Regions from separate parts of the Rhizobium sp. Root491 genome, predicted to be linked through region 2. Evidence: riboswitches for the same ligand, from Rfam matches in the RefSeq annotation. Region 2 holds a riboswitch; each other region holds the start of a gene.

The links. A riboswitch is a leader RNA that binds a small molecule or an ion and turns the genes downstream of it on or off. The one in region 2 is predicted to bind cobalamin.
Region 1: linked by a shared signal. The riboswitch ahead of ASD46_RS02975 (CbtB domain-containing protein) and the one ahead of bluB (5,6-dimethylbenzimidazole synthase) in region 2 are both predicted to bind cobalamin.
Region 3: linked by a shared signal. The riboswitch ahead of ASD46_RS12190 (ABC transporter substrate-binding protein) and the one ahead of bluB (5,6-dimethylbenzimidazole synthase) in region 2 are both predicted to bind cobalamin.

The regions. Positions count from the first base shown of each region.
Region 1 covers NZ_LMFF01000001.1:588,665-595,147, reverse strand. The annotation lists gene ASD46_RS02980 (c-type cytochrome) at 1-590, shown strand, start outside; cobalamin riboswitch at 682-907, shown strand; gene ASD46_RS02975 (CbtB domain-containing protein) at 1,073-1,255, shown strand; gene ASD46_RS02970 (CbtA family protein) at 1,267-1,983, shown strand; gene ASD46_RS02965 (hypothetical protein) at 1,988-2,302, shown strand; gene ASD46_RS02960 (type 1 glutamine amidotransferase family protein) at 2,408-2,974, opposite strand; gene ASD46_RS02955 (GNAT family N-acetyltransferase) at 2,996-3,484, opposite strand; gene ASD46_RS02950 (MerR family transcriptional regulator) at 3,690-4,103, opposite strand; gene ASD46_RS02945 (hypothetical protein) at 4,200-4,553, opposite strand; gene dmeR (Ni(II)/Co(II)-sensing transcriptional repressor DmeR) at 4,681-4,953, shown strand; gene dmeF (CDF family Co(II)/Ni(II) efflux transporter DmeF) at 5,035-6,045, shown strand; gene ASD46_RS02930 (hypothetical protein) at 6,056-6,337, opposite strand.
Region 2 covers NZ_LMFF01000016.1:177,627-184,109, forward strand. The annotation lists gene ASD46_RS19355 (NADP-dependent malic enzyme) at 1-1,951, shown strand, start outside; gene ASD46_RS19360 (DUF2865 domain-containing protein) at 2,087-3,187, shown strand; gene bluB (5,6-dimethylbenzimidazole synthase) at 3,257-3,973, opposite strand; cobalamin riboswitch at 4,071-4,257, opposite strand; gene ASD46_RS19370 (TolB family protein) at 4,386-5,216, opposite strand; gene ASD46_RS19375 (VOC family protein) at 5,409-5,786, shown strand; gene ASD46_RS19380 (NAD+ synthase) at 5,936-6,483, opposite strand, start outside.
Region 3 covers NZ_LMFF01000012.1:277,661-284,143, reverse strand. The annotation lists gene ASD46_RS12220 (aldehyde dehydrogenase family protein) at 1-693, opposite strand, end outside; gene ASD46_RS12210 (cupin domain-containing protein) at 1,001-1,357, opposite strand; gene ASD46_RS12205 (2-hydroxyacid dehydrogenase) at 1,384-2,307, opposite strand; gene argE (acetylornithine deacetylase) at 2,332-3,456, opposite strand; gene ASD46_RS12195 (GNAT family N-acetyltransferase) at 3,668-4,546, shown strand; cobalamin riboswitch at 4,586-4,822, shown strand; gene ASD46_RS12190 (ABC transporter substrate-binding protein) at 4,987-6,018, shown strand; gene ASD46_RS12185 (FecCD family ABC transporter permease) at 6,015-6,483, shown strand, end outside.

The sequences.
Region 1 (6,483 bases), on a different contig from region 2:
CGATGACGCGCGGCGTCGGCAAGAACGGCGAACATCTCTACCCGTCCTTCCCTTACGCCTCCTATGCCCGCATGACGCAGAAGGACATCAACGACCTCTTCGGTTATTTGCGGGTTCTGCCCGCCAGCCAGAATGACGCGCCGGATCACGAACTGCCGTTCCCCTTCAACATGCGCATGGCATTGGGCGGCTGGAAATTCCTCTATTTCGATACATCCGCGCCACCCCGCGTCGAGCTTGCCGATGCCAATGCCGAATTGCTGCGCGGCCAATATCTGGTGGAAGGCCCGGGCCATTGCGGCGAATGTCACACGCCGCGCAATGCGCTTGGCGGTTTTCTCGATGGCAAATGGCTGGCCGGTGGTCCCAATCCCGAAGGCGAGGGCCGCATTCCCGATATTACCCCCGGCTCGCAGAGCGTCGGAAGCTGGGAAGCGGCCGATATTGCCAACTATCTGGAAACCGGCTTCACCCCGGAATTCGACAGCGTCGGCGGCTCCATGGTCAAGGTGCAGCAGAATATGGCGCATCTGACGGTCGATGACCGCAATGCGATCGCCGCCTATCTGAAGGCCATCCCGGCACGGTAGCCCTTTGCCGTCATGCCGGACTTGATCCGGCATCCAGCCGCGGCGCGCAATTCTCACGCCGGCCTGCCATTGACTCCCACCCACACCCATCGGATAACGATCCTGTGATGGTTCCTTCCGGGCGTTCCGGAAGGTGAAAAGGGAACACGATAGGGAGACATCCTCATTCGTGGCTGCCCCCGCAACTGTGAGCGGAGAGCCTGAAACGAAATGCCACTGGTAAGCATCTCGCCGGATATGGGCGAGGGCAATGCCGGGAAGGTGTTTCAGGTTTTGACCCGTAAGCCAGGAGACCTGCCATCACGGAAATGTCCATGCCGGCGGGGTGTCCGGAAGAGCGGAATTTCAGGGTGGTGGCGCTTGAACGTGCCGCCCTGTGTCAGTCTCGTATCCCCGTGGTGAAGTGTATCGCATGCGGCTGCACGGCGTTTGCCGTTCCGCCGCGTCTAAAGGCGCGGGGTCGCGCCGTAAGAGGGGTCACCATGTCCATCAACCAGAATACGGCAAATGCCGCCGTTTCAGCAAAAACGGGCAGCTTCGCGCAATCGCTGACGGCGATCGTGCTTGGTCTGTTCGTCGTCGGGTTTGTCGGCTTTTCGCATGTGGAAGCCGTTCACAACGCCGCGCATGACACGCGTCATGCCAATGCTTTCCCTTGCCATTGAGGGGAAAAAGCATGTCGTTCTTTCGCAATATCGTTTTTACCGCCGTCCTCGTCGGCATCGTTGGCGGCTTCGCCGTTTCGGCCATGCAGGCTTTCGGCACCACGCCGCTGATCCTGAAGGCGGAAACCTATGAAAATGCCGGTGGCGAAGCGCCCCACAGCCATGATGCTCCGGCCACGACCGGCGCTGCCGTTCCCGCGCACGAACATAATAAGGAAGCCTGGTCTCCGGCCGACGGCTTCGAGCGCACCGCCTATACGGTCGCCGCCAACGTGCTGACCGCCATCGGTTATGCGCTGGTGCTGACCGGCCTCATCTCGCTGCGCGGCACCGATGCCGGCTGGCGCGAAGGCCTTTTGTGGGGTGTGGCCGGTTTTGCCGCCGTCATGCTTGCGCCGATGATCGGCCTGCCGCCGGAACTACCGGGCAGCCCGGCGGCCGCGCTTGAGGCGCGTCAAATCTGGTGGCTTTCGACGGTTGCCGCAACCGCGGGCGGCATTGCGCTGATCGCATTCCGGCGCGAACCCTGGGCAATCGTGCTCGCACTGGTGTTGATCGTTGCTCCACATGTGGTGGGCGCGCCCCTGCCGCCGGAAGGTGAACATGCGCTGGCACCGCTGCCGCTGGAACGACAGTTCATCGTCGCCGCCACCGTGACCAGCTTTGTCTTCTGGGCCTTGCTCGGAACATTGAGCGCGTTTTTCCTGAAGCGCTTCCAGCAGGCTTAAATCCATGCAGGACGCAGCCGAATGGAGTGAGGAACTCGACGCGCTGCGTTTTGCCGTTCCCGGTCACGGCGCTTTCTGCGCCGTGCATCGCCTTGCTTTCAAGGCAGTCCTTGGCGTCAGCCCGGAACGGGAAGCGGCGCTCGCCTATTTTCATGAGAATGAGGCTGCCTTTACGGTCGCAGCCCTTGCCAAGATAAAACGCTCGGCTTTGCCGGCCGGTCGCAGTCTGCATCTCAACAGCCGCGATATCCGCCGTGCGATGGCGGGGGAGGGCGGGGATGTCGCGCCCCGTGTCTGCCGGGTGCTTGATCAGGGGTGATTTGTGATGGTCTCGCGGCTCAACTTCCCCACCACCCTCATTCCTGTGACAAGCACAGGAATGAGGGTGGGAGGATCCGCAAAACTCTCGACACCAAGGTGAGCTTCACCGGTGTTCCGCCGCAAAAATTCCAAGTTCCGCCTCGGCTTCCGGACCAAAGAGGCCGAGGTGTTTCAGAATTTCCACTGCGAAACTGACGGGTGCACTGCCGGCTGCGGTTACGATTCCGCCATCGCTGACCGCCTTCGGCTGGTCGCGATAGAGCGCTTCGCCGCGATAGGACGGATAGGCCTTGTGAGAGGCGAGCGAATTGCCGGTATGGGCGACGTCATCAAGGGCGCCCGTGCCTGCAAGCGCGCTGGCAGCCGCGCAGATGCCGGCAACCAGCCGGCCCTTCTCGCGAAACCGCTGTACCAGCCCGCCAAGATCGACAGCCATTCCCTTTTCCCAGCCGAGGCCGCCGGGAATGACGAGCGCATCGATGTTAGCAGGATCAAGCGCGTCATAGGATGTGTCGGGCGTAACGTTGAGCCCGCCCATTGAAACCACGGGCCGGCCGTCCGGGGTCGCGTAAACGATCTCGACGCCGAGATAGCCGCGCGCGGCGGCGGCAAGCAGCGCCGGTTCCCAGTCCGCAAAATCCTGCGCAAGCGCAATGGCAATCCGTGTCATGACCGTCTCCGAAGGTTGCAATCAGGCGATAGACTGCATGTAGCGCATGCCGGTGACCGGGCGCGGCGCGAAATCCATGCTTTCGTAGAAACGATGCGCGGCGACATTTCCGGTCGTGGCGCTGACGGAAAGATAGTCGCAACCGAGGCGCTTGGCGATATCGCGGGCGCGGGAAACCAAGTGCTGGCCGGTGCCATGTCCGCGGTGACCGTCACGCACGAAAAGATGGTGTAGCTCAAGCCCGCGGCGGCCTTCCTGCGCCCTGTAGAGCGGCAGCATCAGGGCGTAACCGATCAATGCGCCGTCGGCTTCCGCTACCAGCCCATGCACCCAGGGAAGCGGGCCGAACAGGTCGCGTTCCAGTTTCGCCGGCGTAATCGCCGCCGCATCGCCATGAAAGGTGGCAAGCAGGGTGATCATCTCATTGAGCTCAGGCAAATCGGTCTTGCGTGCGCCACGAATGATGACGACGGGCGGTCTTTCCAATGTAAGGGAACTGTCTTCGGTCATTTTTCTGGTCCTTCGGTTTTATCGGTGCCGTCAGGACGCTTGAAAAACAACAAAGCCGCCTGACGGCGGCTTGTTGACAAAATGATCTGTCGAGCCGCCCTTTACAGGTAGGCCCAAAAGTACGAGCAGGAGATGGGTGCGCGTTCGTTGATCATGTCCATGCAATGCGCTCGAATCTGAAATCTGTCAAGCCTGCTCTTCAGCCTCAATGCTCCCCTTCGCACATGCCATGGTCGGAAAGTGCGCGGATGACGTAACAATCCTCGATCGAATGACCATGGCAATGGGAGACGATACGTTCCAGCTCATGCTCGAGCTTCTTGAGGCTGCTGATTTTCTCGCGCACATGGGCGAGGTGTTCGGCGGCAATGCGGTCCGCACCCTCGCACGGCATTTGCCGGTGCTGGCTGAGCGCGATCAATTCTCTGATGGCGTCGATATTGAGCCCGATATCGCGGGCATGGCGGATGAAAGCCAGCCTTTCGAGATCGGATTTTTCGTAACGGCGCTGGTTGCCTTCCGAGCGGTCTGCCTCGCGGATGAGGCCCATCTGCTCATAATAGCGGATCGTCGGAACCTTCACGCCGGTACGTTTGGACAATTCACCGATGGACAGCATTGCCTTCTCCATATCCTCAAGAGCAGCCGGGACAAGAACGAACCGGATGCTCTAGTCTCTAGAGATATAGCTTTTCAGCCTGCCGTTCAATGGGTGTCAGGCGGCGGCCTCCACGCCGAGTGCCTGCGCCAGGGCTTTGAGAACTTCTGTCTCGATGCTGGAGGCGGCGTCAGGCTGCGCTGATGCGGCGATATCTACCGCCGGTTCGGTTCTGGCCTGTGCGCCGCTGTCTAGGTTCCAAAGTGCTGCGGCAAGGCCGGCGGAAACGCTGGCGGCGGCAGGTGCGGCGGAAACGGCAACGCTCTCGGCGCTGGAAATCGCGCGGTGTGCCGCCCGTGTCAGTTCCAGCAGGGCCTCGGTGGTTGCATTTGTTTCCCTGGTCTTTGTCGGCTCAAGGGTCCGGACCGGAGTTGCGTAATAGCTGCTGGTTGTTGCTGCGATAGTCGTCATGACTGAGTCCCCTAAGTTTCATGGGGTATTTTTAGGGGTCGAAACATTCGCGAAGATTGCGTCGCGCAGGGCTTGAACCAAAAAACATCGCAATATAGTATACCCCCCTATAGTATATGAGGTACTCATGTCCCATACGATCCGCAACAAGGAGAAGCTTCTCGCTCGCATCCGTCGCCTCAAGGGGCAGATGGAGGCGGTGGAGCGAGCCCTGGACGATTCCAAGCCCTGCGGCGAGGTGCTGCAATTGCTGGCCTCGGTGCGCGGTGCGCTTTCCGGCCTGACGGGGGAGGTGATGCAGGAACATCTGCATGAGCACGTCGTGCACGCCGAAAATGAAGACGAGCGGGCGCGTGCGGCGGAAGAGCTGGCCCAGGTGCTGAAGACCTACATCCGCTAACCTCTCTCCCAAAAGTGTCCGCGGCTTTGGGAAAAGACATGCGTGAAACAGAATATTCCAGGATCGAACAGGATTAGCGACATGACGACGACATCCGAATTTTCCGCAGCGTCCGGCCACGACCATGTTTTCCTAGGCCGGAACCATGAGCGCAATGAAAAGCGCGTGTGGATGGTGATTGCGCTGACCACAGTCATGATGGTGGCGGAGATCGTCGCCGGCCACTGGTTCGGTTCCATGGCGCTGACGGCGGATGGCTGGCACATGTCCACCCATGCGGGCGCAATGCTCATCTCGGCGCTGGCCTATCTCTATGCCCGGCGCGAGGCGCGCAATCCGCGCTTCACCTTCGGCACCGGCAAGTTCGGTGATCTCGCCGGTTTTGCCAGCGCCATCGTGCTGGCGGTGGTGGCGCTGCTCATCGCCGTCGAAAGTGCGATGCGGCTTTTCAATCCTGTTCAGATCGACTTCAATCAGGCGATCCTCGTCGCCGTCATCGGTCTTATCGTCAATCTCGTCAGCGCCGTGCTGTTGAAGGATGACCACGATCACGGCCATGGCCATGGTCACGCACATGGTTCGCATGCCCATCACGGCCATGGCAGCCACACCCATCACGATCACGGCTCGCACGCGCATCACGGCGAGCACGGAGCGAAGGGCGGCAGGGACAATAATCTGCGCGCAGCCTATCTGCATGTACTCGCCGATGCGCTGACTTCCGTTCTCGCCATTGTCGCACTGCTGCTCGGCAAGTGGAACGGCTGGTCCTTCCTCGATCCGTTGATGGGTATTGTCGGCGGTGTGGTGATTGCCCGCTGGTCATGGGGACTCATTCGCTCCACGGCAACGACGCTGGTGGATGCGGTTCCGCTGACGGAGGACTTGCCGCAGGAAATTCGTGAAAGCGTGGAAACGGAAGAAGATCGCATCACCGACCTGCACGTCTGGCAGGTGGGGCCGGGGCATCACGCCGCCATTGTCGCCATCCACTCGCAGGTGCCGAAGGCACCGGCTTTCTACAAGCAGAAGCTTGCAGCCATACATGAACTCTCACATGTAACGGTGGAGGTCAGCCCGGCAAGGGCCTGATCGGAATCATCTATTCGTATTCGGAATAGGCGCTGCGCACCCATTCGGCCTGCGCTTCTGCCTTGTCCTCGGCGGAGGTCGCAGCCTGCGTGTGGGCCGGCGCGCTGCCATTGCCAACGGCCCACAGCACGTTTGCCAGCGAACGGGAAAGAACGGTGCTGGAAACGGTCGGGTTGCCGGGGCCGCGTTTTACGGCCTGTTCCTCGGGCGCGCTCTGCGCGCTGCCGGGTTTTTCGATGTCGCGGACACGAGCCTGATAATTGTATCCGCCAATATTGCTTTCGATCTGCATGCCAGTGATTCCGCGTTCAAAAGTTAACAAATGGTTAACGGCGGCGGCTTGCCCGAAGCTTGCGCTTGCTGCATTGCAATGTCTTTCCCGGCTTGACACGTGGCAAAGGGGTGCTTCGTTTTTGCATGGTTGGACGGAAAGGCGGG
Region 2 (6,483 bases):
CGAGATCGATGCGCCCGGCATAAACGACATGGTCTCCACCATCGCAGCGCTGGAACCCACCTTCGGCGGCATCAACCTTGAAGACATCAAGGCGCCCGAATGTTTCGAGGTGGAGCGCCAGCTGCGCGAGAAGATGAACATCCCGGTCTTCCACGACGATCAGCACGGCACGGCGATCATCGTCGCCGCCGCCGTCACCAACGCGCTGGAACTGGCCGGAAAATCGCTTTCGAGCGTCAAGATCGTTGCGTCAGGCGCCGGTGCGGCAGCCCTTGCCTGCCTCAATCTGCTTGTCGCCATGGGCGCAAAGAAAGAAAACATTTGGGTCCACGATATCGAGGGCCTCGTTTATGACGGACGCAACTCGCTGATGGACGAGTGGAAGGAAGTTTACGCGCAAAAGACCGACAAGCGGGTTCTGGCCGACTCGATCGACGGCGCGGATGTCTTCCTCGGTCTTTCGGCGGCAGGCGTGCTGAAGCCGGAACTTCTGGAGCGCATGGCGGAAAATCCGCTGATCCTGGCGCTTGCCAACCCCAATCCGGAAATCATGCCGGAAGTGGCCCGCGCTGCCCGCCCGGATGCGATGATCTGCACCGGCCGTTCGGATTTCCCGAACCAGGTCAACAACGTGCTCTGCTTCCCCTATATCTTCCGCGGCGCGCTGGATTGCGGCGCAACCACGATCAACGAGGAAATGAAGATGGCCGCCGTGCAGGCCATCGCCGAGCTTGCCCGCGAGGAAGTCTCGGAAGTCGCCGCCAAGGCCTATAGCGGCGAAACGCCGATCTTCGGCCCGAACTACCTCATTCCCTCGCCTTTCGATCCGCGCCTCATCCTGCGCATCGCGCCGGCCGTTGCCCGTGCTGCCGCCGCAAGCGGCGTCGCCGCCCGGCCGATCAGCGATTTCGAAGCCTATCTCGACCAGCTGAACCGCTTCGTCTGGCGTTCCGGCTTCATCATGAAACCGGTCTTCAACGCCGCCAAGGTTGCCGAAAAGAAGCGCATCATCTTTGCTGAAGGCGAAGACGAGCGCGTGCTGCGCGCCGCACAGGTGCTTCTGGAAGAAGGCACCGGCATCCCGATCCTCATCGGTCGCCCGCAGATCATCGAAACGCGCCTGAAGCGCTTCGGCCTGCGCATCCGTCCGAATACCGATTTCGCGGTGGTCAATCCCGAAGACGATCCGCGTTACCGCGACTACGTCGATGATTATTTCGCCCTCGTCGGCCGCGCCGGCATCAACCCGGAGGCGGCCCGCACCATCGTGCGCACCAACTCCACGGTCATCGGCGCGCTGTCGGTGAAGCGTGGTGAGGCGGATGCGCTGATCTGCGGTCTGGAAGGCCGTTACGACCGGCACCTGCGCGACGTAAACCAGATCATCGGCAAGCAGGAAAGCGTTCGCTCTTTCGCAGGCCTCAGCCTGCTCATCACCCAGCAGGGCGCGCTGTTCCTCACCGACACCTTCGTCAACAACGATCCGACCTCCGAAGAAGTGGCTGAAATGGCCATTCTCGCGGCAAAGGAAATCCGCCGCTTCGGCATCACGCCGAAGATCGCGCTCGCCAGCCACTCCAATTTCGGGTCGCGCGATTCGGAAAGCGCCCGCAAGATGCGCCGCGCCCTGAAGATCGTGCAGGCAGCGGCACCCGAACTGGAAGTGGACGGCGAAATGCAGGGCGGCTCGGCACTTTCGGAAGCGCTGCGCAAGCGCGCCATGCCCAACAGCGTGCTGACCGGCGAAGCAAACCTGCTGGTCTTCCCGAACCTCGATGCCGCAAACATCACGCTCGGCGTCACCCGCACGCTGACGGAGGGCCTGCATGTCGGCCCCATCCTGCTTGGCACGGCGCTTCCCGCCCATATACTGTCGCCCAGCGTCACCTCGCGCGGCGTTGTCAACATGGCGGCCTTTGCCGTCGTGCAGGCATCGCACCCTTCGGTCTGATGAAGGCGCATTAACGCAGTTTTGAACATGCTGTTGCCGCATTGCGGCAACAGCTTATGTTATCTTCCTGAAACACGGATTTCCCGAAGCATAACACCCTCGCCACCGGCCGGGGACATCGAACGGATCGCACCATTGACCCGGCGCCGCAGCATTATCGGCCTCCTGCTTCCCCTTGTTTTCATCGCCCCGGCCGCTGCTTTCGCGGATCAGGTCTGCGATACGCTTTATGCGCAGCTGCGCGAACCGCCGCGTGTCATCGGCAACACCGCCGAGGTACGGCGTTACGCCAATGCGCTCACCCGCCAGAACATCGAGATCCGCAGGATCAGGAACGATCTGCGCCGTTACGGCTGTTCATCCGCAAGCGTCACCGTTTATGGCAGCCCGAATGCGGAACTCTGCGCAGAGATCAGCGACGCGATGGCGGATGCGCAGAGCGAACGCGATGCCATCATCCGTGACCGCGACGATGCCATGGCGGCCCAGGGCAACGATGATGGCGACATCAGACGCCAGCGCATTCTCGCCGCACTCGACGCCAATGGCTGCAGCGCCATTCCGGAAACGGAAGCGCGCCAGCCGACGGCACCCGATGTGACACGTTACCCCGACGCCTTCGGCGAACAGAGCAATCCGCCGGGACAGGCGGGGCTTTCGCCCTACCCCAATGCCGCTGCGGAAGGCGGGCTCAGGACGCTGTGCGTGCGCACCTGCGACGGCTCGTTCTTCCCCATCGCTTCCAATGCCTCGCCGCTCGATTTCCGTGCGCAGGCCGAACAATGCCAGAAAATGTGCCCGGGTACGCAGACGGAGCTTTATTTCCACTCCATGACGGAGCAGGAAACGGCTGACATGGTCTCGGCTGAAACAGGAAAGCCCTACAAGGACCTGCCGACCGCCTTTGCCTATCGAAATGCCTCAACGAAAGCCCCAGGCTGCGCCTGCAACATGGCCGCCTATCACGAGGAGATGAAGCAGCAGGAGGCTGCGCGGCCGGAAGCTGAGAAACCCTATTCCAGCATCACGACCATTCCATCACCGCAAGGCGACACCCCCAAAAAACCAACCGAACTGCAGCAGGCCGCAAAGCCGCCGGAACAACCGGTTCCGGAACGCGACTATGACCCGAACAACAGCAGGGTCCGCGTCATCGGCCCTAAATTCCTGCCCGACCAGACAGGGCGGATCGACCTGAAAAACCCGGCGCTGAAGGGCATTCAGCCGCAGCAATAGCTCCCATCAAGCACGCGGTATGGAGTTGGCAACGCTCTGTCTCACTCACAAGATGGTCGCGTCTTCTCTTTACCGTCCACCCCAGCGATTGCGAAACACCAGCTCCTCCAGCGGCACGCGCTGGCGCCAACCCTTCACCGCCAGTTCCGGCTCGGTATAAAGTGTATCGACGCGGCCGAGGCATAGCCAGGCGACGATCTCGATGTGGTCGGGAATCTCCAGAATGGTGCGAATGTCGCTATCGTGGAAAATGCTGACCCAGCCGACGCCGATGCCTTCGGCGCGCGCTGCAAGCCAGAGGTTCTGGATGGCGCAGACGGTGGAATAGACATCGGTGCGCGGATTGTGGGTACGGCCCAGCACCACCTTGCCGCCACGCGTCGGATCGCAGGTGACGCAGATGCTGAGCGGCGCCTTGCGGATGCCCTCAAGCTTGAGGCTGCGGTAAAGCGCCTGCTGCTCCCCCTCGAACATCGCCGCCGCCTCGCCATTGGCGCGGCTGAAGGCAACCCAGGCTGCCTGCCTGACCGCACCGTCAGTGACGAGCGTGAAATTCCACGGCTGCATGAAACCGACCGAAGGCGCGGAATGCGCCGCCTTCAGCAAGCGCTCGACCACATCTTCCGGCAATGGATCCGGAAGGAACTGGTCGCGCACATCACGGCGGGTTTCGATGGCACGGTAGATCGCCTCTCGCTCCCCCTCGGAAAACGGATAGGCGGGCGAAAGCGCGTGATCGAATGCATTGGCGTCGAGCGAACTGGTCGCGAGTGGATCGGTCGGCATCGTCTATCCCCAACAATGCTGGCGCGCCGCCACGAAAACCGGCTCCGGTTTTCGCCTGCACGACGCGCTGCTGCAACAACCTGCCGCCGTCCACGCGGTCTGGTCTATCCTGTCAGGCCGGTCTTCTGACTCGGCTTCATCCGCCCACTTTCGCCTTCCCGAATGGATTCAGTGGCATCAAGAAAAAGGGCATCCGCCTCACAGCGCTGGGCACGTTCCGGTCTTGCACCGGATTCCCGATTCTCCCGCCCTAAAGGGCGGGCACCTGACGAAGAAGCTTATGAGCAACAAAGATTGCAAATACAAGTATCTTGCGCAGCGATGCGGCAATGTGACCGTGGCCACCTCACCTGCGTATTGCGCCCTTCAGCCGCCGCGCAGACGCGCGCCGGCTGAAGCACCCCCTACCGCATCACCCAACGGGAAAATACCGCACATAAGCGAACTCATCCCCGTCCGGTGACCAGTTGGGCGAATTCATCGTTCCCTGCCCGCCGAAAAGGTCAAACAGCGTTTCGGCATTGCCGCCATCCATATCCATCAGCCGCACGCGCACGTTGAGGTCGCGCGGATGGTCGAAGACATCGGCGTCGTAGGAGACGAAGACGACCTTGTCACCGCTGGGAGACGGATGCGGGAACCAGTCGCCGTAGGCGCTGTCGGTGATACGCTCGACGGCCGAGCCATCCACCCGCACGCGCCAGATCTGCATCTGGCCGGTGCGGCTGGAGTTGAAATAGATCCATTCTCCATCCGGCGAATAATCCGGCCCGTCATTGCGGCCCTCACCATGGGTAAGGCGTGTCTCAACGCCGCTGTCTATGTCCATGGAATAAATATCGAAAACCTGATCGCGAATGCCGCAATAGGCGAAACCTTTCCCGTCCGGCGACCAGCCGTGCCAGTAGGAGGGAAGGTTCCTCGTCATCAGCCGCGGCGTTCCGCCCGTCGAAGGCAGCAGATAGATGGCACTCTTGCCGAACTCCACCTTGTCGGAAATGGCATAAAGCGAACCGTCAGGCGAAATGCCGTGGTCATTGTTGCAGATTGTCGCAAAGCCGGTATCGACCTTTTCCGGCGAAGGGTCGCCGGCAAGTGACAGGCGATAAAGCAGACCGTCGCAGTTCAGAAGCAGGTATTTCCCGTCCGGCGACCAGTTCGGAGCCTCGAACAGCTCCGGCGTCTGCCAGACCACCCGCATCTGCCGAGTGCGGATGTTGAAGATTTCGATGGAACTGCGCATGCTGCCTCCCAGGCCTGTCGATCGTCTGGCGTGGAGCGTTGAATGGCACAAACATTCCGTTTGCATCCGCCACCGCCGTGATTATGATCCTATTGCCGCAGGCACCGCCCTGCAAATTCAAATAGGAAAAAACAGCAGCGTTCCGGCACCGCCCGCACCCCTGCCCGTTTCTCCCAGATCCGAGGTTCCGCGATGAACACCATCGCCGATCACGGCATCCGCTTCGGTCGGATCGCCGCAATGCTTCCTGTCAAGAATATCGAGAAGGCCCATGACTTTTATGTCCGTGTGCTGGGCTTCGAAAAGACCTTCGAAAACGGCAACCCTGTCGGTTTCATGATCCTGAAACAAGGTAACGCCGAGTTGCACCTGACATTGCAGTCAACGCACAAACCGGCCCCCTTCAATGTGGCGCATATGCTGGTCAGCGACGCCGACGCGCTGCATGCGCTTTGCAAAAGCCACGGGCTTCGCATCATCAAAAGTCTGCAGGACAAGGATTATGGCCTGCGGGCCTTCGTTTTCGAAGACCCGGATGGTAACCGCATCGATGTGGGGCAGGTTATTTAACGAGATAGGGAGACGGCGCGGCGTGTCCGCGCCGTTGGAGGAAAAGGATGCTTCTTCGCCATCGATATATGGCGAAGCCGCAGCATCCGCACTCCGTCACCCCGAACTAGATTCGGGGTCCAGCAAGCTCCCTCCATGCCCTCCTTCGACTACCTGTCCCTGAACCGGTTGGTAATCGGATAACGGCGATCGCGGCCGAAGTTCTTCTTGGTGATCTTCACCCCGGGCGCGGATTGGCGGCGTTTGTATTCGGCGAGATAGAGCAGATGCTCGATCCGGTGCACCGTCGCGATATCATGGCCACGCGCGAGGATTTCCTCGACCGACATTTCCTTTTCCACCAGGCACTCCAGAATATCGTCCAGCACCGGATAGGGCGGCAGCGAATCCTGGTCTGTCTGGTTGGGTCGCAATTCGGCGGATGGCGCCTTGGAGATGATATTGGCGGGGATCACTTCGCCGGATGGCCCGAGCGCGCCCGGCGGCACATGGGAATTGCGCCAGCTGGAGATGGCGTAGACCTGCATCTTGTAGAGGTCCTTGATGGGATTGAAACCGCCATTCATGTCGCCATAAAGCGTCGCATACCCCACCGACATTTCCGACTTGTTGCCTGTTGTCACCACCATTGAGCCGAACTTGTTGGAAACGGCCATGAGAATGGTGCCGCGTGTACGGCTCTGCAGGTTTTCTTCGG
Region 3 (6,483 bases), on a different contig from region 2:
CTTGGAAATTTCGGGATGGCCGGTGATGGCATTGCCTGTCACTGGCCCGTCACCCAGCACGATGTTGATGAGCCCGGCGGGCAGCCCTGCCTTGATGGCCAGTTGCGCCATGAAAATGCTGGAGAAGGGCGTCATTTCCGATGGTTTCAGCACCACGGCATTGCCGGCTGCGAGTGCCGGGCCAAGCTTCCAGCCCGCCATGGACACCGGAAAATTCCAGGGCGTAATGGCGCCCACGACGCCATAGGGCTCGGTCATGATCATGCCGACGCTTGTATCGTCGGTCGGCACGAGATCACCGCCCTCCTTGTCTGCAAATTCGGCAAAGAAGCGGATCTGTTCGGCAGTGACGGCGATATCGCCGGCAATCAGGTGGCCCACGGGCCGGGTTGAGGAGAGCGCCTCGATTTTCGCCAGCGTCTCGGCTTCCTGCTCGATCAGGTCTGCCCAGCGTTGCAGCACCCTGGTGCGCTCGCGCGGGCGCACGCCGCCCCAGTTACTGCTCTTCAGTGCGGCTTTGGCGGTTTGCACCGCCTCATCGACAAGTGCCGCATCCGCCTTCGGGCAACCGGCATATTCGATACCGTCCGAAGGACGATGCATGTCAATGCCGTTTTTAGCCGGGATCAGCCGGTCGCCGATGAAATGGCCGATCGGCAGGGACAGGCTGTCTGGATCGAAGCTGAGCGTCATGGATGATCCTCTGTGGATATGCGCCAAAGCTACTCCCTGATGGCAAGCAGCATCGACCGACTGCGGCGGGGGCGGTGAACGAAAATCCTGTTTTGCTGGTGGCCCACAGCGCAATCTTCGGCGGGCATGAAGACCGCGCCGAAAACCTTGCGACGGGTCCGATCGAGGGCCGTAAATCCGGTCGAAAGGCATCCGGGCAGGATACCCATGTAAACCATGGCTGGCATCCACCTGCGGATTGCCAGCCATCGCTTTTCTCAAAAATGCCTCTCCATCAGCCGGGATGCCAGGCATGCTGTTCGGCAAATCATCCGTTCACGGTCACATAGATCTTGCGCACGGTTTCGATTGTCTTCCAGACGCCAACGAAACCGGGCTTCATGACGAAGCTGTCGCCCGCCGTGTAACGCAGCGGCGCGCCGCCCTCCGGTGTGATCTCGATAACGCCTTCGAGAATGTGGCAGAACTCGAATGTCTCGCCTTTGATCGAGCGGCTTTCGCCGGGGGTCGCTTCCCAGATGCCGGTATGCACGGTGCCATCACGGGCTTCATCTAGCGGCCAGGTTTTGAACGACGGGTCGCCGGCGATGAGGCGTTCGGGCAGGGCCTTGGAGGCTTTCGGTTCAAAGGTGGGATTGGTGTCGATGGTCTTGAGGAGAGACATGGGTGTCCTTTCTTGGAACGGTAGGATCAATATCCGCGGCTACGGTCAACGAGGCCGAGCGGTTCGAGACCGGATTCGTATCGTTTGATATTTTCGACGACGGTGCGGGCAGCGGAATGGGGCTGGGTGACGCTGGCAATATGCGGCGTCAGGAGAATTTTCGGATGGGTCCAGAAGCGGTGGTGTTTGGGCAGGGGCTCCGGATCGGTAACGTCAATCACCGCACCTGAAAGCCTATCGCTGTTGAGTGCATCGAGCAAAGCGTCATGATCGAGCTGTTTGCCGCGCCCGGCGTGAACCAGAGCAGCCCCTTCGGGAAGCATCCCCAGACGCTCGGCGTTCAGAAGCCCCGTGGTCTCGTCGGTGAGAGGCAGCAGGCAGACGAGAATATCGCTGGTGGAGAGAATGGATTTGAGGCCGTCGTCGCCATGATGGCAGGTGACGCCATCAATCTGACGCTGTGAGCGGCTCCAGCCGGAAAGCGGAAAGCCGAAAGGTTTCAGCCGCTCCAGCGCAGCAACGCCCAGCATGCCGAGGCCGAGAACGCCCACCCGGCACTCTTCCGCCTGACGCTGGGGCAGGGCATTCCACAGTTGCTGGCGCTGCTGGTTTAAATAGACCGGCAGGTTGCGGTGAAGGGTAAGTACGCCGAGGCAGATATATTCCTGCATCATGCGGATGATGCCCTCATCCACCATGCGTACGACCTTTACCGTCTCAGGGATCGCCTGGATGTGAAACTGGTCGACACCCGCGCCGATCGAAAACAGGACTTCGAGATTGCGATACCGGGCAATGTCCTGTGGTACCGTCCAGGTGATGAGGTAACGGACTGCGTCGGGATCGACGGTTGATGCATCCATCGAAAACGGCAGATCAGGCAGTGCTGCAGCTAGAGCCTGCCGGAAAATCTCGCCGCGCTTGGCGTCGGAATTGAAGAGAAAAGTCATCTGAAATCTATGCTTCCCGAAGGTTCAAGCCGTACAGCGGCTTGCGAGTGTTTCCAGCATCGACTGGCAGGCCGAAATTTCGCCCGTCGTTATGAACTCGTCCGGCTTGTGGGCGCGGCCGATATCCCCTGGTCCGCAGATGATGGCGTCGATGCCCGCCGCTTGGAACAGCCCCGCCTCCGTGCCGTAGCTGACGGCGGCGAGACAGGGGGTGCCGGTCAATTCCTCCAGAAGCAGAACAAGCGGAGCATTGGCTGCAAGCGAAAGCGCCGGATAATCGCTCATAGGCGTCCATTCGATATCGACACCCTTTGCTGCAAGAGCCTCGACGCTTGCGCGAACCGGCCCGAGCAGTTCAAGCGGCGATGTGCCGGAAATCGCCCGCGCTTCCAGCTCGATGGCCGAGAAATCGGGGATGATGTTGATCGTCTGGCCGCCCTTCATCGTGCCGATCTGCAGCGAGGAGTAGGGTGGCTCGAAAGTCGCTTCAAAGGGGCCTTTCGTCAGCTCATGTGCCGTCTCTACGGCCTTTGCCATGATACCGGTCATCAGGTGAATGGCATTCACCCCCTGATCAGGCCGGGACGAATGGCCGGAACGGCCACGGATGGTAATGCGAGCTGCTGCTTTGCCCTTGTGTGCACGAACCGCCCGCAAATTGCTGGGCTCGCCGATGATTGCGCCCGCCGGTGCGGCGCAAAGTTCAGGCAATCTGGCGAGAAGATGCGGAACGCCACGGCAACCCGCCTCCTCGTCATAGGAAAAGGCGATATGCACGGGACGTTTCAGCGCCATGCGCGAAAATGCAGGCGCCGCGGCGAGAACCGTAGCCAGAAAACCCTTCATGTCGGTGGTTCCGCGCCCGTAGAGACGATCATTTTCCGCCCGTAGCGTAAAGGGATCGGAAGACCATTCCGGCTCGCTGGCGGGCACGACATCCATATGGCCGGACAAAACATATCCGGCGCGATCGGCCGGGCCGAAGGTGGCGAAGAGGTTGGCGCGGTCGCCCTCCGGTCCCGCAAGCAGCGATACTTTCGCGCCGTGGCTTTCAAGATAATCGGCGATCCAGCCGGCAATATCGCCATTGGCGGTTCCAACGACCGACGGGAAACCGACGAGACGCTCAAGGATTTCGATTGCGTTCAATGGTCGTCTCCGCTGACCGGATTGTCATCCCGAAAGCTTAGAATGGACTGCGACGTTTATCTGCTGAAATGCGAATGATTTCGGTAGATTGTTGTGACCTTCCAGTGCTTTCAGAAAATTCGTGCTGGCGTAACCGGCTACCGTCGGATGTCGTGGGCTAGGCCGGGACCGGATGAAGGTTCTGAGCCGTAGGGGATGAGGGCCGTTGGTTATGGACCTGCTCAAAGTCGATAGTTTCGAGCTGCGGACCGTGGATATCGCGGACGTGGATGCCGATCATCTGCATGCACTCTCCATGGCCGTCGGATGGCGATATCACGCGAATGAATGGTGTTTTCTGCGGCAATGCGGCGTGGGTCTCGCTGCGCTCGATGAGATCGACCGTGTTGTCGCAACCGCGATGCTCTTTCCCTATGATCAGGGGTTTGCGACGCTCGGCATGGTCATTGTTTCGCCCCGTTTGCAGGGGCAGGGCGTAGCACCATGGCTGGTGCAGAAACTTGTCGCGAAATTTCCCACTGTCTCCCTGCGGTTGAACGCGACGGGAGCGTCGCGGCGGTTGTTTTCAAGGTTGGGTTTTGCCGGTGATACGGAAAAAGTATATCTGTTCCGGGGAAGGGCGAATTGCCTTTTCGAGATACCGCCGCCCGGCAGAAAACAACGAATAGAGCCGTTATCCGCAGGTCATCTGACTGATGTGGTGGAACTAGACCGGGCGGCTTTTGGCGTTTCGCGCCGGAACGTTTTGCAGCGACTTTTGACGCAGAATGCGGGTTACGGTGTGTTTGAGGCGGACCGTCTTACCGCTTTTGCGCTGCGCCGTGCGGCGGGGCGGGGCCACATTATCGGTCCGGTCGTTGCGGGTGCGGACATGGATGCGATTGCACTCGTAAGGCGGCATTTTACCGATCTTGACGATGAGCTGGTGCGTCTCGACACCATCAGCGACAACAATCTCTTTATTGATTTTATTGCGCAATCCGGCTTGGTGGTGATTGAAACCCTTACCACCATGTCCAAAGACGCACCTCAACCGGCGCCCTCCGGCGCTACAAAAATTTTCGCGTTGGCGGGTCCGTCTTTGTGCTGAGCTGCAGCACTATCGCAATTGACGCCCCGGCGCTTGCCCCTTATGTCAGAAAGCGACGGTTCCTGAAGCCGAAGGGCAAAGGGATTAATAGGGAACATGGTGCGGGTGATTTCTATCGCCCAATGCCGTGGCTGCCCCCGCAACTGTAAGCGGATTGCCGCTCATCCTCGTGACGCCTGAAAAGCGTCATGCCACTGCACCCTTCAAGGTGCGGGAAGGCAGATGAACGGCGCATATTCGTGAGCCAGGAGACCTGCCGTCATAATATTGACCATCGTTACGGGCGGGGATGCCCGGAAGAGGAGCTGATTATGACCTTTCCGTCCGCGGAAACGTATTTAGAGTCCCGTTCTCCATCTCCACACTTGTTGTCGCTCTGTCACTACGCGTTTTGACGCGCGGCCTGCGGATCACGCCACTTTATTTAGACTGGAGAACATATGTTTCATTTCAAACGCCTGCCGGTTTCCGCCGGTCTTCTGGCTGTCGCATTAGCGGCCTTGCCCGCCGGTGCCGCTCAGGCTGCCGAAACCGCCTATCCGCTGACGATCAATAGCTGCGGCCACGAAATCACCTTCAAGCAGGCGCCCGCCCGCACAGTATCGGTCGGCCAGAGCACGACCGAGGTTCTCTATCTGCTCGGCGTGGCCGACAAGGTGGTAGGCACGGCGCTGTGGATCGGCCCGGTTCTGAAGGGTTACGAAGACGCCAATGCCAAGGTGGAGCGGCTTGCCGACAATGATCCGAGCTTCGAGGCGGTGGTTGGCAAGAGGCCGGACCTCGTGACGACGCAGTTCCAGTGGCAGATCGGTCCCGAAGGCGTTGTCGGAACACCGGAGCAATTCGCCGAACTCGGTATTCCCGTTTATACCTCCCCTGCCGATTGCATGGGCAAGGACAATTCCGGCGGCGGCGACGGCGTGCGCAAGTCCGTTTTCACCATGGACCTGATCTACCAGGAGGTCCGCGACCTTGCGAAAATTTTCAACGTGCAGGATCGCGGCGAGGAAGTCGTTGCCGACCTGAAAAAGCGTGAGGAAGCCGCCCGCGCCAAGATCGCTTCGGCGAATGGCAAGATTTCAGCAGTCTTCTGGTTCTCCAGCGCCGAGCTGGATATCGATCCTTACGTGGCGGGCCGCAATGGTGCGCCGGGTTACATCATGTCCGCGCTCGGACTGAAGAACGTTATCGAAAGCGATGAGGAATGGCCGACTGTTGGCTGGGAAACCATCGCCAAGGCCAATCCGTCCGTGATCGTTGCCGGCAAGATGGACCGCCGGCGGTTCCCCGCCGATGACGTCGCCGTCAAGCTCAAGTTCCTTGCTACCGATCCGGTTGCCAGCATCATGCCCGCCGTCAAGGCGGCCCATGTCTTCGAAATGGACGCGCAGGCGATGAACCCGACCATCCGCACGATCGAAGGCATTGAAACGCTGGCCGAGGCGATTTCCACAGCCGGTCTCGCCAAGTGAACGGTCTTTCCGTCAATCTTGGCAGGGCGGGTCTGGCTTTTGCCGCACTCGCCCTGCTGCTCGTCGCGCTGATGGCCGGTGCGGCCATCGGCGAGACTGCCATTCCGTTCGACGTGGTGGCAAAGACCATTGCCAATCGTGTCTTCCATGCGGGTTATCCGCTGGAGCCGCTGGATGAGGGCATCGTCTGGAGTTACCGCCTCAGCCGCGCCGTTGTTGCCGCGTGCTGTGGCGCCTCGCTGGCGCTGGCCGGTGCGGTGCTTCAATCACTTCTGCGCAACCCGCTCGCCGATCCCTATATCCTCGGTATTTCCGCAGGCGCCTCAACCGGGGCCGTGGCCGTGGCGCTTCTGGGCTTCGGAGCGGGGTTCCTGACGATGCCGGCCGGCGCCCTGATCGGGGCTTTTGTGGCTTTTTCGCTTGTCAGCCTTCTGGCGGTGCGGGCAGGGCACGGCAACAGCGCCA